Regions from separate parts of the Croceibacterium sp. TMG7-5b_MA50 genome, predicted to be linked through region 1. Evidence: predicted binding sites of a transcription regulator. Region 1 holds the regulator's gene; each other region holds the start of a gene.
The links. Region 1 encodes LexA, which represses DNA repair genes until DNA is damaged. Its sites were predicted from a motif close to GTTCCNCNCTTGTTCT; they were not measured.
Positions count from the first base shown of each region.

Region 2: V5740_RS03155 (UvrD-helicase domain-containing protein) is a predicted target of LexA. The motif match lies at 1,136-1,151, and genes of this name have one in related genera.
Region 3: V5740_RS05130 (putative DNA modification/repair radical SAM protein) is a predicted target of LexA. The motif match lies at 2,177-2,192, and genes of this name have one in related genera.
Region 4: V5740_RS02345 (DNA recombination protein RmuC) is a predicted target of LexA. The motif match lies at 2,277-2,292, and genes of this name have one in related genera.

Region 1 covers NZ_CP156082.1:797,079-800,770, forward strand. The annotation lists gene rpsF (30S ribosomal protein S6) at 1-193, opposite strand, end outside; gene V5740_RS03965 (DUF808 family protein) at 420-1,358, shown strand; gene lexA (transcriptional repressor LexA) at 1,372-2,046, opposite strand; gene V5740_RS03975 (molybdopterin molybdotransferase MoeA) at 2,121-3,305, opposite strand; gene moaC (cyclic pyranopterin monophosphate synthase MoaC) at 3,302-3,692, opposite strand, start outside.
Region 2 covers NZ_CP156082.1:632,570-636,261, forward strand. The annotation lists gene rsmD (16S rRNA (guanine(966)-N(2))-methyltransferase RsmD) at 1-327, shown strand, start outside; gene V5740_RS03150 (hypothetical protein) at 378-986, opposite strand; gene V5740_RS03155 (UvrD-helicase domain-containing protein) at 1,187-3,460, shown strand; gene V5740_RS03160 (DUF4019 domain-containing protein) at 3,470-3,692, opposite strand, start outside.
Region 3 covers NZ_CP156082.1:1,031,758-1,035,449, forward strand. The annotation lists gene V5740_RS05125 (UdgX family uracil-DNA binding protein) at 1-927, opposite strand, end outside; gene V5740_RS05130 (putative DNA modification/repair radical SAM protein) at 924-2,174, opposite strand; gene V5740_RS05135 (alpha/beta hydrolase) at 2,318-3,145, shown strand; gene V5740_RS05140 (glycosyltransferase) at 3,152-3,692, opposite strand, start outside.
Region 4 covers NZ_CP156082.1:461,693-465,384, reverse strand. The annotation lists gene V5740_RS02355 (sialate O-acetylesterase) at 1-103, shown strand, start outside; gene V5740_RS02350 (SH3 domain-containing protein) at 135-836, opposite strand; gene V5740_RS02345 (DNA recombination protein RmuC) at 855-2,258, opposite strand; gene V5740_RS02340 (formate--tetrahydrofolate ligase) at 2,416-3,692, shown strand, end outside.

The DNA.
Region 1 (3,692 bases):
GGTTCAGGAGCACGAAGTGCGCCTTGCGGTTGCGGTCGATCTTATAGGCGAGGGACTTCAGGCCCCAGCTCTCGGTCTTGGTGACCTTGCCCTCGTTCGCTTCCACGATCTCCGTGATCGAGGCGGCGAGCGCGTCCACCTGAGCCTGGCTCAGATCCTGACGCGCGAGGAACACGTGCTCGTAAAGAGCCATGTGTGCGCTTCCTTTTCACTTCCTGCCGATCGCTGGCTATCTGCCATGCGCATCACGCGCTGGCATCGGCCCCTCCGGCTTTCTGCTGACCCGTGCGGCGCGGATCGCCAGCGCGGGAAGCGGGCGCCTTAGCGGATCGGACGCGAAAGGCAAGGGCGCTGACGTGGATAGCACGCCTCCTGCGATCTGCTACCAAGCCGGGCGAATCTGCAACGGAGAATAGCTGATGCCCGGTGGACTGGTCGCCCTGCTGGACGATGTGGCGGTGATCGCCAAGGTTGCGGCCGCCTCGATCGACGATGTGGGCGCCGCGGCCGCCAAGGCCGGCAGCAAGGCTGCGGGCGTCGTGATCGACGATGCGGCGGTCACCCCGTCCTACGTCACCGGCTTCACGCCCGACCGCGAACTGCCGGTGATCGCGCGCATCGCCAAGGGCAGCCTGATCAACAAGCTGGTGTTCCTGCTGCCCGGCGCCCTGCTGCTGAGCGAGCTGCTGCCGGCTGCGATCACCTGGCTGCTGCTGGCCGGTGGGCTGTTCCTCGCCTACGAAGGCGCGGAAAAGGTGATGGAGAAGCTGGGCGGCGCCAAGCATGGCGAGACGCTGGAGGATCCGATCACCGATCCGGCCGCGTTCGAGAAGGCGCGGGTCAGCGGCGCCGTGCGCACCGACCTGATCCTGTCGGCGGAGATCATGGCGATCGCTTTGGCGGAGGTCGCGGACCAGACGCTGGTGACGCGTGGCGTGACGCTGGCGTTGGTGGGCATCGTCATCACCGTGGTCGTCTATGGCGTGGTCGCGCTGATCGTGAAGATGGACGATGTCGGGCTCAACCTGACCAAGCGGGACAGCGCCGGCGCGCAGAGCCTCGGCCGGGGACTGCTGCTGGCCATGCCGCGCGTGCTGACGCTGCTGTCGATCGTCGGCACGATCGCCATGCTGTGGGTCGGCGGCGGGATCGTGCTGCATTCGGGCGAGGTGCTGGGGGTACCCGGACCGGCGCACCTGGCGCATGATGCGGAACACTGGCTGGCCGCGCATGGCGGCGTGGGGGGCGGTGTTCTGGGCTGGCTCGGCTATGCCGGCATCTCAGCCGTGGTCGGGCTGGTGCTCGGCTCCATTATCGCCTTCGTGCTGCACAAGGTGCTGAAGGTGGGCGCGCACTGAGCGCGCCCGACCCTCAATTATATCGCCGCAGCAGTCCCGCTAGCTTGCCCTGCACCAGCACGTCGCCGGCGGGGTAGAGCTGCGGGTCGTAGGCGCTGTTGGCCGGGTCGAGCCGGACCATTCCGCCCTTCTCGCGCCACAGATATTTGAGCGTCGCCTCCTCGCCCCGGATCAGCGCCACGACGATCTCACCATCGCGAGCGCTGTCGGTGCGCTTCACCAGTGCGTAGTCGCCGTCGAGAATGCCGGCTTCGACCATGGAGTCGCCGGAGACCTCCAGCGCGTAATGCTCACCCGCGCCAAGCAAGGCAGCGGGGACGGGCAGGCTGCGGCTGTCCTCCAGCGCCTCGATCGGCAGGCCGGCTGCGATCCGACCATGCAGCGGCACTTCGATCACATCGTTCGCCGGTTCGGGCGTCGTGCGGGCCGGGCGGGCGGGGGTCACGTCGTTGGCAACTGCCGGCCGCGTCGTGTTCTCAGGCTGACGCAACACCTCCAGCGCACGGGCACGGTTGGGGAGGCGGCGGATGAACTGGCGTTCCTCCAGCGCGGAGATCAGGCGGTGGACACCGGACTTGCTGCGCAGGTCGAGTGCGTCCTTCATCTCCTCGAAAGAGGGGCTGATGCCGGTCGCTTCCAGCCGCTGCTGGATGAACTGAAGCAGTTCGTGCTGCTTGGCGGTGAGCATATGACGCCTATCCCAACAAAGACCGACCGTTTCGGGAACGGATACGGAACAAGTAGGAAACTTCCGAACATACGTCAAGCGAGCAGGTGTATCTCCACCATCTCGCCCGCGGCGGCTGCCATCGCCCGTGCAGGGCGGCGAATCAGCGCGTCGCTCCCGGCAAGGCTCAGCAGGGCGCTCGAATCCTGCTTACCCTGCGGCACCACGCCGTTGGGGGTGAGGCGCCCGCGCAGGAACTCCATCCGGGTGCCCGCCGCCGGCAGTGGCGTAGCGAGGGGCAATCGCAACGTGCGGGGCAGCGGATCGCTCGCCCTGGCCAGCGCACGCAGCAGCGGCAACAGGAACAGCACGGCGGTGACGTAGCTCGACACCGGATTGCCTGGCAGGCCGATGATCCATTGATCGCCGCGCCGCGCCACCAGCAGCGGCTTGCCCGGGCGGATCGCCACCCGCCAGAAGTCGATCGTCGCGCCCCACGCTTCCAGCGCGGGACGGATCAGGTCATGATCGCCGACGGAGGCTCCGCCGCTGGTGACCAGCACGTCCGCGCCTTCGGCCTGCTGCAACGCGTCGGCGAGCGCCTCCAGCGTGTCGGCAACCGGGCCGATGCGGGTGAGGGTCGCGACGTGCGGTCCCGCCATGGCGGCGAGCATGGCGCCATTGCTGGCGGGGATCTGGTGCGGCGCGCAGGTTGCGGGATCGGTGGCCAGCTCGTCTCCGCTGTCGAGCACCGCGAGGCGGGGACGTCGGCCAACGGGCAACGCGGCGTGCCCGGCCGACAGCAGCAGCGCGATCTGGGCCGGGCCGACGGGAGCGCCCGCCGGCAGCAGCGGGTCGCCCGCCGCGAAATCGAAGCCGGCCCGGCGGACATGGCGCGCGCTGGCCTCGCCACCCGGCAGCAGGTTGAGCGTGTCGCCGTCGCGTGCCGCCTCCTCCTGCAGCAGCACGGCTGCGGCATCGGCGGGCATCAGCGCGCCGGTGGCGATGCGCACGCATTGCCCCAGCGCGAGTGTGCCGGTGAACGGTCGGCCGGCGGCGCTGCGGCCGACGACCTGCCACGGCCCCGCCAGATCGTCGCCCAGCATGGCATAGCCGTCCATCGCCGACAGGTCCGCCGCCGGCTGCGTGCGGATGGCGGCAAGCGGCGCCGCCAGGAAGCGGCCTGCGGCCTCGGCCGTGGCGACCTGTTCCGTCCCCAATGGCGCGGCGGCGGCGAGCAGGCGCCGCTGCGCCTCCTCCAGCGGGATGGGCGGGATCATGGCGCGCGCCAGGCGCCGCTCTTGCCGCCGGTCTTCTCGACCAGGCGAACGGTGTCGATCACCATGCCCTTGTCGATCGCCTTGGCCATGTCGTAGATCGTCAGCAATGCGATGGCCGCCGCCGTCATCGCCTCCATCTCGACACCAGTCTTTCCGGTCAGCGCGGCGCGCGCGCTCACCTCCACCGTGCGATCATCGGCAAAGCTGAAATCCACGCTCACGGTGTCGAGCGCCAGCGGATGGCACAGCGGGATCAGCTCGCCCGTCTTCTTGGCCGCCATGATGCCGGCGATACGCGCGGCGGCGAGCACGTCACCCTTCGGCCCGCTGCCATCGCGGATGGCGGCGAGCGCCTCTGCCGACATGGTGATGCGCCCAGCGGCGGTG
Region 2 (3,692 bases), 160 kb from region 1:
CAGGACGCCGCCGCGTTGCGGGTGCTGCGGGCCAACATCGCGTCCTTGCGTGCGCAGGCGCGATGCAACGTGCATGCGGGCTCGGCAACGCAAATCGGTCCTGCGCGGCAGATGCTCGATCTGGTGCTGCTTGATCCGCCTTACGGCAGTGGAACAGGTGGTGTTGCGCTCGACCGAATGATCCGACTTGGCTGGATCGGGCCCGCTAGTTGGATTGCGCTGGAGGTCGGCGCGAAGGAAGACGCGCGCCTGCCAGCCTTCACCATCGATGCCGAACGCAAGGTTGGTGCAGCGCGCCTGGTGCTGGCGCGCCCCAACTTAGACTAGCTCGAAAAGGCCGCCCCTCTCACTGGAGGGACGGCCTGAAACGCTGGCGATCAACGCGCGCCGCGATTGACGCAGCTGTCCGTTACCGTCCGGCTGCAGGTGGGGTACTCAGCCGGTCGCGTGTGACCGGGGGTCGCCTGCACCATCTGGTTGCTGGTATACTGCGGCTGTCCGGCAGCAGGGCGTGTGCTGCCGCCGCTCATCGTCGATGTCGTGCCCGTTGTGGTGCCGGTGCCTGTCGTCGAGCGGGTGGTCGTGGTCGATCCGCTGCCCATCGCGCCGCCTGCACCCATAGTGCCGCCGGTGCCCATGGTGCTCCCGGTAGAGCCGGTGCCCGTGGCGCCACGCGGCGGCATCGTCTGGCCGGCACTCGGTACTGTGGTCGTGCCCGGTTGACGGGTTGTCGTCGAGGTACCCGGCATGGTCGACGGTCGGGACGTAGTCGAGGGGGTAGTCGTCGTCGTGCCACGAGAGCCCGGCATAGTTCCGGGCGGGGCGGTGGTGGTCGTACCGGTGGTGCTCTGGCCCGGCATGGTGGTGCCTGTGCCGGCCGGCGGCGTCTGCTGCGTGCCCGGAGGGCTTTGCTGCTGGGCGTCGGCGATCGCCGGAGAAAGCATCATCGCGGCGGCGCCGATCCCGGCGAGGAACATGTTACGCATTGATCGCACTCCCAATATGTTGTGCTACCTGCTTGTAGTGTGTCGCGGCAACGCATCGCAGCTTAGGGGCGTTCCGCCGCTTGTCTCACCCCGGGAACGCTTCGTACCTGCGTTCAGCGGCCAGGCACGGGCTTGCCTCTGAACCCTATGTTCTCTACCTGTTCACCGTGAATGAAGTTGCCGCCCCATCCGCCCTCGCCATGCCGGACGATGCGCCACCCTGGTTGACAGGATTGAACACGCCGCAGCGACAGGCCGTGCTTACCACCGAAGGACCGGTGCTGATGCTGGCCGGTGCCGGTACAGGCAAGACCGCGGCGCTTACGGCACGGCTTGCATGGCTGGTGGGCACAAGGCGTGCATGGCCGAGCGAGATTCTGTGTGTGACCTTCACCAACAAGGCCGCGCGCGAGATGCGCCACCGAGTCGGGACGCTGATCGGCGACGCGGTGGAAGGCATGCCGTGGCTTGGCACATTCCATTCGATCTGCGCGCGCATGCTGCGCCGGCATGCCGAGCTGGCGGGACTGCAGCCCAACTTCACAATCATCGACACCGACGACCAGCTGCGCCTGCTCAAGCAGCTGATCGTCGAGCACAATGTGGACGAGAAGCGCTGGCCTGCGCGGCAGCTCGCCGGACTGATCGACCGATGGAAGAACCGCGGCCTCAACCCCGATCAGCTCGACGCCGTGGAGAACGAGGCGTGGGTGAATGGCAAGGGCACGCAGTTCTACACCCTGTACCAGGCGCGCTTACAGGCGTTGAACGCGTGCGATTTCGGCGACCTGCTGCTGCACATGCTGAACATCCTGCGGCAGCACCGCGACGTGTTGGAACAGTATCAGCGCCGATTCAAATACGTTATGGTGGACGAATACCAAGACACCAACGCCGTCCAGTACCTGTGGCTGAGGTTGCTGGCGCAGGATCGGCGTAACATCTGCGTGGTTGGGGACGATGATCAGTCGATCTATTCCTGGCGCGGGGCGGAAGTCGCCAACATACTGCGGTTTGAGAAGGACTTTCCCGGCGCCGCAGTTATCCGCCTGGAACAGAATTATCGGTCCACCCCCGAAATCCTGGCGGCGGCATCAGGCCTGATCGCCGCCAACAGCGAGCGGCTGGGCAAGACCTTGTGGACCGAGGCCGGTGGCGGCGACAAGGTGCGGGTGATCGGCGTGTGGGACGCTGCCGAGGAGGCGCGCCGCGTTGGTGAGGAGATCGAGCGGCTGGAGCGTGAGGGTGCGCCGCTGGACCGCGTGGCCATTCTGGTGCGGGCGCAATACCAGACGCGGGAGTTCGAGGATCGTTTCGTCCAGATCGGTCTCAATTACCGCATCGTAGGCGGCTTCCGCTTCTACGATCGGGCGGAGATCAGGGACGCACTGGCTTATCTACGGGTGATCGCACAGCCGAGTGACGACCTCGCTTTCGAGCGCATCCATAACCAGCCCAAGCGCGGAATTGGCGCCAAGACGCTGGAAAAGATGCACAGCCACGCGCGCCGCACCGGACTGCCGCTTGCGGCGGCAACGCGAGAACTCGCAGACAGCGACGAGTTGCCGGCCCGTGCCGCGGCGACGATCGGTGGGCTGATGCGCGATTTCCTGCGCTGGAGGGATATGTCCGACACGGTCACACCGGCCGAGCTCCTCCGCACGGTGCTGGACCAGTCCGGCTATGACGCGATGTTGAAGGCGGAGCGTTCCGCCGAAAGCGCCGGCCGGGCGGAGAACCTGATTGAGCTGGCACGGGCCATGGAGGAATACGAGACTCTCGGCGACTTCCTGGAGCATGTCAGCCTCGTCATGGATAACGAGCGGGCGGACGAGACCGAGAAGGTCACCATCATGACCATCCATGCCGCCAAGGGGCTGGAGTTCGATAACGTCTTCCTACCCGGCTGGGAGGAAGGCGTGTTCCCCAGCCAGCGCGCTTTGGATGAAGGCGGACTCGCCAGCCTGGAGGAGGAGCGCCGCTTGGCCTATGTCGCAATCACCCGGGCGCGGCGCCGCTGTACCATCCTACACGCGGCGAACCGACGCATCTACGGCCAATGGACCAGTTCAATCCCCAGTCGCTTCGTGGGAGAACTGCCGGCGGCGCATGTGGCGGTGGAAACGACGATGACCGGTGGGGCATCGCTCTGGCGGGCCAACTGGACGGAAACGGAAGACCCGTTCGCCCATCTGGCGCAGAGCGCGCCCGACCGGGTGCAGCAGCGCGGGCCCGGGTGGCAGCGCGCGCTTGCGACCGGTTACGAAACGGTGGCGACGCGGGTACGAGAAAGCACCCGCTCAGCCGCCAGTTTCGCCGCGAAGCCGCGCGGCGACGTTGCTGTCGGCGCGCGAGTGTTCCACGAGAAGTTTGGTTACGGCGCCGTGCTGTCGCAAGACGGCAACAAGCTGGAGATCGAATTCGAAACCAGTGGCCGCAAGCGGGTGATCGACAGCTTCATCAAGTTGGCATGACGTCGCGGATCAGCCGATCGTAACGCCAACCACATACCAGCGGCCGTTCTCTCGGTCGAGCGTCATCGTTTCGACGGATGGGCTATCGCTATTGGTGAACTGGGCGGTGAACTTGACCACTTCGTAACCGGCGGGCGGGGCAGGCAGGTTTTCCTGACTGAGGAAGGTGCGTGAGATTACGCGACCCAGCGGCGTACGGACCCGTTCCGATGTCGTGGCCCATATGTCTGCC
Region 3 (3,692 bases), 230 kb from region 1:
TTCCCCCATGACGGCCTGGTTGTCGAGCTCGCCGATCGGGCATTTGCGACACCCATGGATGGCCCGATCAATCGCTGGCAGCGTGGCTGGCCGCTCCTCGAACTCCAACGCACCTGCCTCGACCATCGCTGCCTCCCGGGCCTGAGCGCCCGCGACCAGCTCCGGAATGAGGGCACTCTCGGGCATGTTCTTCCAGTATTTGCGCGGCATCTCCTTGAGCATGGCACCGATCTTGAGCCGCGCGGGATTGAAGATGGAAGCATAGTACCGGCGCCACAGATCCTCCGCCGGGTCGCCATCAGGCGCATCGCCACGCTCAGCCGGTGGCCCTTCGCCAAGCACCTCGCCATCCCAGTGCAGCGAGCCACGCGGGGTCAGAATGGACCACCGCATATTGCTGAAACGGTTGACGAAGAAGGCGGCATTGCTGCGCAGAATATGGTGCTCGGGTTCGAACCACGCGACGTAGCGTTCCTGCCCATCCGCGTCTTCCATGGCGCGAAAGCGAACAAAGGCGCGCATCTTGTGCTTGTCTCGCCGGACCGATCGGGCGAGTTCATCGAGGCGCCGCACGTCATTATCGGTGCGATCATCCAACAGATTGCGGTTCCCCTGCAAACGCCAGAGCAACCGATAGAGTAACGCAAAGCGGGCCGGATCTGAATGGCAGATGGCGGCTTCGGCCGCCTGGATGAACGGCTTGCTGGCCCGTACCATGGGCGCATTTGCTGGCGGGAGCGGCAATGGCTGGTCGCCAGCGGCAAACAGATCGCCCGTGCTGCCCGGCTCACCCCAGGCAATCTGGTCAGGGGGCACCCGGCACTGCACCAACACGCGCGCGGCATCGCGCCAGAAGGTAAAATCGTCCGGCGCCGGCACGTTCACGGCATAATGCGAATCCTTGTCGGCTTGCGGCAGCATGCTCATGCCGCGAACAGTTCCAGCTGCTCCTCCGCCGGAGGTGCGACCAGGGACTTGAGGTCGGCACGATCGGTCAGCAGTGTGGGCCGCCAGTCCGCGGTGACAATGAAGGGGCGGACCTTGGCGATAGAGACGGTGAGCTTGCCGACATCCTCCAGCCGCAAGGTGCGCTGCCGGCGCGCAGCGATCAACTGGTTGACCGCGCGAACACCAAGACCGGGTACCCGGAGCAACGCTTCCCGCCCAGCGCGATTGACATTCACCGGGAAGCGGTCGCGAAACTTGAGTGCCCAAGCCAACTTGGGATCGATGTCGAGCGGCAGCATGCCATCGGCACCAGTCGCCTGCATCACCTCTGCCGCGGAGTAATCGTAGAAACGCATCAGCCAGTCGGATTGATACAGCCGGTGTTCCCGCATCAAAGGAGGGCGCTTCAGCGGCAGGACGGCACTGGCATCCGGGATCGGACTAAACGCGGAATAGTAGACACGGCGCAGGCCGAAGCCATCGTAAAGGCGGTTTGCCTTACCCACGATGTCGGCGTCACTCGCCGCGTCAGCACCTACGATCATCTGCGTTGACTGCCCTGCCGGCGCGAAGCGGGGTGCATGGCGGAAGCGCTTCGTCTCGTCGCGGTTCTGCGCGATATGCTCCTTAACCTCGCCCATCGCCCCTTCGATGCGCCCGGTGTTCTTGTCCGGCGCCAGTCTCGCCAGACCGGCATCGGTCGGCAGTTCCACATTGATGGACACGCGATCGGCGTAGAGCCCCGCCTGATGCACCAGCTCCGCATCCGCATCGGGAATGGTCTTCAGATGGATGTAGCCACGGAAATCATGCTCCTCCCTGAGGATGCGAGCGACCTCAACCAGCTGCTCCATCGTGTGGTTTGAGCTTTTCACAATGCCAGAGGAGAGGAACAGCCCTTCTATGTAGTTGCGTCGGTAGAAGGAGAGCGTCAGATCGGCCACTTCCTGCGGCGTGAACCGGGCGCGTACCACATTGGAACTCGCCCGATTGATGCAGTAATGACAGTCAAAGATGCAATGATTGGTCAGCAGGACCTTCAGCAGGGAAATGCACCGGCCGTCCGGGGCGTAGGCATGACAGATGCCCATACCTTCAGTGGACCCGATGCCCTTCCCTCCTGAATCCTTGCTGTTGCGTTTCGCCGTGCCGGAGGACGCGCAGGAGGCATCGTACTTCGCGGCATCAGCCAGGATGGCGAGGCGATCGATGATGCTGCTCTTCATTCGTTCCATATATGTTCTACACCGCTCGACAGCTAGCGCTTTCTTCTTGCTCACCTTTCCATCCGGCAACGCAGGTGGGCACTTTTTGTCCCCGCCAGAGGTTTCGTGACCGCCACCTTCTCTACGGCAGGAGACCCATACGGATGAACCGCATCAAAGCCCGCGACGGCACGCAACTCTACGTGAAGACGATCGGCCAGGGCCGACCCGTCGTCCTGATCCATGGATGGCCGCTGTCTGCCGATAGTTGGGACCCCCAGGCCATCGCGCTGGCAGAGGCCGGTTATCAGGCGATTGCCTACGATCGGCGGGGTTTCGGCCGGTCGGATCAACCGCCCTCAGGATATGATTACGACACTTTCGCTGACGATCTGGCCGACGTGCTCGAAGCAACTGCCGCCACCGACAATGTTGCGCTGGTCGGCTTCTCCATGGGTGGCGGTGAAATTGCCCGCTATATGAGCCGGCATGGCGGCAAGGGCGTGACGCAGGCGGTGCTCGTCAGCTCCGTCGTGCCATATATGCTGCAGACGCCGGACAATCCCAACGGTGTGCCTCAGGCGACTTTCGATCAGATGACGGCGGGCATGCGGGATGACTTCCGCAAGTTCTTCACCAGCTTCTTCAAGGACTTCTACGGCGTGGGTTACGTCACCCAACCCGTCAGTGACGAGCAGTTGCACTGGGCCTGGATGACGACGCAGATGGCGGGTCAGTACCCTACCCTGCAGGCCGCGAAGGCATTCGCCACCACCGACTTCCGGCCTGACCTGCCGCACTTTGCCGTACCGACGCTGGTGATTCACGGCACGGCGGACAAGACGGTGCCGATCGAAGCGACCGGCCGGGCGGTCGCTCAGGCTGTGCCGTCAGCAGAGCTGATCGAGTATGATGGCGAACCCCATGCAGTGTTCGCCACGCAGCAGGATCGGCTGACGCGCGACCTGCTGGAGTTCCTGGGCCGCCGCTAATCCTTATCAGGCCACGGCCGGCACTTGCGGGCCGTGGCCATCCGTCGCCTCCGGGCGGTTACCGCGCAAGGCAAGCACCGCCATGTACGGGGCACACAGGAACTGGACCGCCAAGGTGAGCAATCCGGCGGAGCCAAGCACCGTTAGTTCCCAGCCGATCCGCGGCAGAGCCAGCAGGACCAGCCCACCGGCAGAAAGGCATGCAAGCCCCAACACCGTCTCCGGCATGGCCGACCACAAAGCGCCACCAAGCGTGTCCGCTCCACCGAACTTGGGCGTCCGGCGCCAGGCCAGCGGCTTGCCCGACAGCCCGGCAACACCGGACAGCAAGACCACATAGGTAAGCGACGCACGGGCCACCTCTCCCCGGATCATGTCGGAGAGCCGGTCAATGCCGGACAGCTTGTAACGGTGGTGGATGCGGACCACTGTCGTGATCATGGTCAGACCCAGCAGCGGCCAGGTGACATCCGGAATGTTCACGGGAATGATCGCACCGGACAGAATCGCGCCCATCAGGCCTGCGAGCATGAACAGACCAGTGACG
Region 4 (3,692 bases), 340 kb from region 1:
ACGAAACGCCGATGACTTGCACCTGTCGACGGCCGGGCAGCGTCGCTTGGGCGACATGCTGGCATCAGCCATGGACGACCTGCACCGGCGTGGGTGCCACTGATCCTGCGTCTTTGGCGGGATGCCGGGCTGCGTCAGTCGCCGCTTACCAGGCTCGTGATGCTCCACTTGCCATTGCGACTGGAAGCGGTGAGCCGGTAATCGACCGGGCTGCGCAGCATGTCGCTGGCAATGAACCCGGAACGTTCGTCGGGCAATTTGATCTGCTGGAATGCGGCGCCGGGTTGCAGGCTGCTGATCTGGACCAGATCCCAGGTGATCTTCCCGATCTCGGGCGCACCAGCCGCAGGAGCGGAACGCACCGGAACGCCCTCACCCAGCACCAGCATGCTATAGAACGGATCGCGATCACCCAGATCCTGCGCCGCGATCCACGGGATCATCACGCCCCCGCTCTCGTCCGCCGCGCAGCCGAGCGGCAGGATTGCGGAAAGTTCCGCCCACAAGTCCTGCTGAGGATCGGCGAGCCTCCGCTGCAGCTCCGCTACACCTGAGCCGCCGCCGAAATCCAGCTTGATGTCGCTTGCCGCCAGCCCCGCCATGGCAGCAGCATCCCGTGCCTCGACAGCGCGGGACAACTGAGCACGAAAGTTGGCAGCGCCAGCCACGTCGGCGCAATCGTCGTGAGGCGCGAAGCGCCCACGGGCAAGCGGTGTCGGCCTAGCGTCAGGCTCGATCAATTGCTCGGCAGTCTGTTCGATCTTTTCGGCTGGCGCCTCATCCTGCCGGCACGCGCTGGTTGCCAGCAAAATCAACGTCGCCAGCATCAGTCGCATCAACCCGAACTCCCGCTATCAGGCAGGATCAACCAACCGCACCGGCTCCGGTTCCGAAGCCGCGGGTACATCGGCGGCGGTATAGCGTGGCGCACTCTCCACCAACGGCACCTCGTCCACTTCCCGCTTGCCGATCTCCACCCCCTTGTCCCGCAGCTTGCGGGCGGACGAGAGCACGTTACGCTCGAAGCTGCCGACGAACTTGTTGTAATTGCCGACGGCGCTTTCCAGCCCGCTGCCGACCCGCTTCAGGTGTTCGCCGGCAGTGGCTATCCGGTCGTAGAGGTCGCCAGCCAAGGTCCCGATCGCCCGCGCTTCCTGCGCCAGCGCGTCCTGCCGCCAGACCTGCGCGACGGTGCGCGCAATCGCCACCAGGTTGGTCGGTGTCGCCAGCAGCACGCGGCGTTCGAAGGCGTAGTCCCACAGCTCCGGATCGAATTCCAGCGCGGCGGCCACGAAATGCTCGCCTGGCACAAACATCACGACATAGTCCGGGGCATCGGTGAACTGGCTCTGGTAGCTCTTGGTGCCGAGCGCCTGGATGTGGTTCTTCATGGATGCCACATGCGCCTTCAGCGCCGTCAGCCGCGCCGGCTCGTTATCGGCGTGGAATGCCTCCTGATAGGCGTTCAGCGACACCTTCGCATCAATCACCAGCATCTTGCCGCCAGGGATGCGAACGATTGCGTCAGGGCGCAGCCGACCTTCGTCCGCCGATACCGAGTGCTCCAGCACAAAGTCGGTATGCTGCGCTAGGCCGCAGCTTTCTAGGAGGTTGCGCAATTGCTGCTCCCCCCAGCGTCCCCGTGCCTTGGGCGCGTTGGTCAGAGCATTGCCGAGCCGCATCGCCTCCGTCCTTACGGCTTCCTGTCCAACACGCATCGCATCGATCATGCCGGTCAGCTGGCCAAAGGCATCAACACGCTTGCGCTCCAGCGCTTCAACCTGCTGTTCGTAGCTGCGCAGCCGTTCGCCCACCGGCTCCAGCAGCGCGCGGATCCGGGCCTCGCTCGACTTCTCCGCATGGCCGAAGCGTTCGGCGGCGCGTTCCAGGAACATCTCCTGCGCGCGCGTCAGCACCTGCGCGCCGGTATGCTCGAACTCCTTGAGCAACCGGTCCCGCGATTCCTCCAGCAGCCGTTTCTGCTCCGCAAAGCCGGCGGCCTGCGTCTTCAAGGTCGCCAGCTCGTCGCGCGCAAGATCGAGCAGGTCGGACAACTCGTCCGCCCGCTCCGCGCGCACACTGGCGCCTTCCAGATCGACGATCGCCTTGCGGAACCGCTCTTCCAGCGCCCGCGCCTCCGCATCACGTTCACCATGCCGCTTGCGCCAATCCGCCGCTGGTCGCCCGCCGACAAACCAGCCAAGCGCCAGTCCGGCCAGCAATGCGACGGCGATCAGCAGCAAGGTTGCAAGGTCCATCGAAACTCCACCAGCCTTGGAACACATGGTGAACGTAGCTGCGTTGGACCCGGCGCGCAAGCACCCGGCGGTTACGTTCGCAACCATGAAGGGTTCAGGGTTGCGAAGAACTGCCTTTCAGCGTCTAACGCCGCCGCCATAAGGACTGGGGAAGAGCATGCCGACCGATATCGAGATCGCCCGCGCCGCCACGCTGAAGCCGATTGCGGAGGTGGCAGCGGACGCCGGGCTGCCCGATGACGCGCTGATCCCCTATGGTCGGTTCAAAGGCAAGATCGACACCGCGCACCTGCCGCCGGCATCCGGGGAAGGAAAGCTGATCCTCGTCACCGCGATCAATCCGACGCCAGCGGGCGAAGGCAAGACCACCACCAGCGTCGGCCTGTCGGATGCGTTGCACCGCATCGGCAAGCGGGCCATGCTCTGCCTGCGGGAGCCGAGCCTGGGGCCGTGCTTCGGCGTGAAGGGGGGCGGCGCGGGCGGCGGCAAGAGCCAGGTCATGCCGATGGACGAGATCAACCTCCACTTCACCGGCGATTTCCACGCAATCACCAGCGCGCACAACCTGCTGTCCGCCATGCTGGACAACCACATCTACTGGGGCAACACGCTGGAGATTGACCTGCGCCGGGTCACCTGGCGCCGAGTGCTCGACATGAACGACCGGGCGTTGCGGCAGACAGTCGGCCCGCTCGGCGGCGTCAGCAACGGCTTCCCGCGTGAAACCGGCTTCGACATCACCGTCGCGTCGGAGATCATGGCGATCCTGTGCCTCGCCAGCGATCTCGCCGATCTGCAGCAGCGGCTGGGGGCGATCATCGTCGGCTATCGCAGGGATCGCAGTCCGGTGTTCTGCCGCGACCTGAAAGCCGATCGCGCAATGACGGTGCTGCTGAAGGACGCCATCCTGCCCAACCTGGTGCAGACGTTGGAGAACCGCCCGGCACTGCTGCATGGCGGACCGTTCGCCAATATCGCCCATGGCTGCAACAGCCTGATCGCCACTCGCACCGCGCTGCAACTCGCCGATTACGTGGTGACGGAGGCTGGGTTCGGCGCGGATCTTGGGGCCGAGAAGTTCATGGACATCAAGTGCCGCATGGGTGGACTGTCGCCCGACGCGGTGGTGCTGGTCGCCACGGTGCGCGCACTCAAGATGCATGGCGGCGTCGCCAAGAAGGATCTCGCCACCCCGAATGTGGCGGCAGTGCGCGCAGGTGCGGTGAACCTGCAGCGGCACATCGCCAACCTGCAGAAATTCGGCCTGACACCCACCATCGCCATCAATCACTTCCACACCGACACGGCGGAGGAGCTGGCAGCGATCGAGGAAATGGCGCGCGCCTACGGTGCGGAGGCGGTGATCTGCCGGCACTGGGCCGATGGCAGCGCGGGTGCGGAGGCGTTGGCGCGGATCGTGGCCGACAAGGCAGA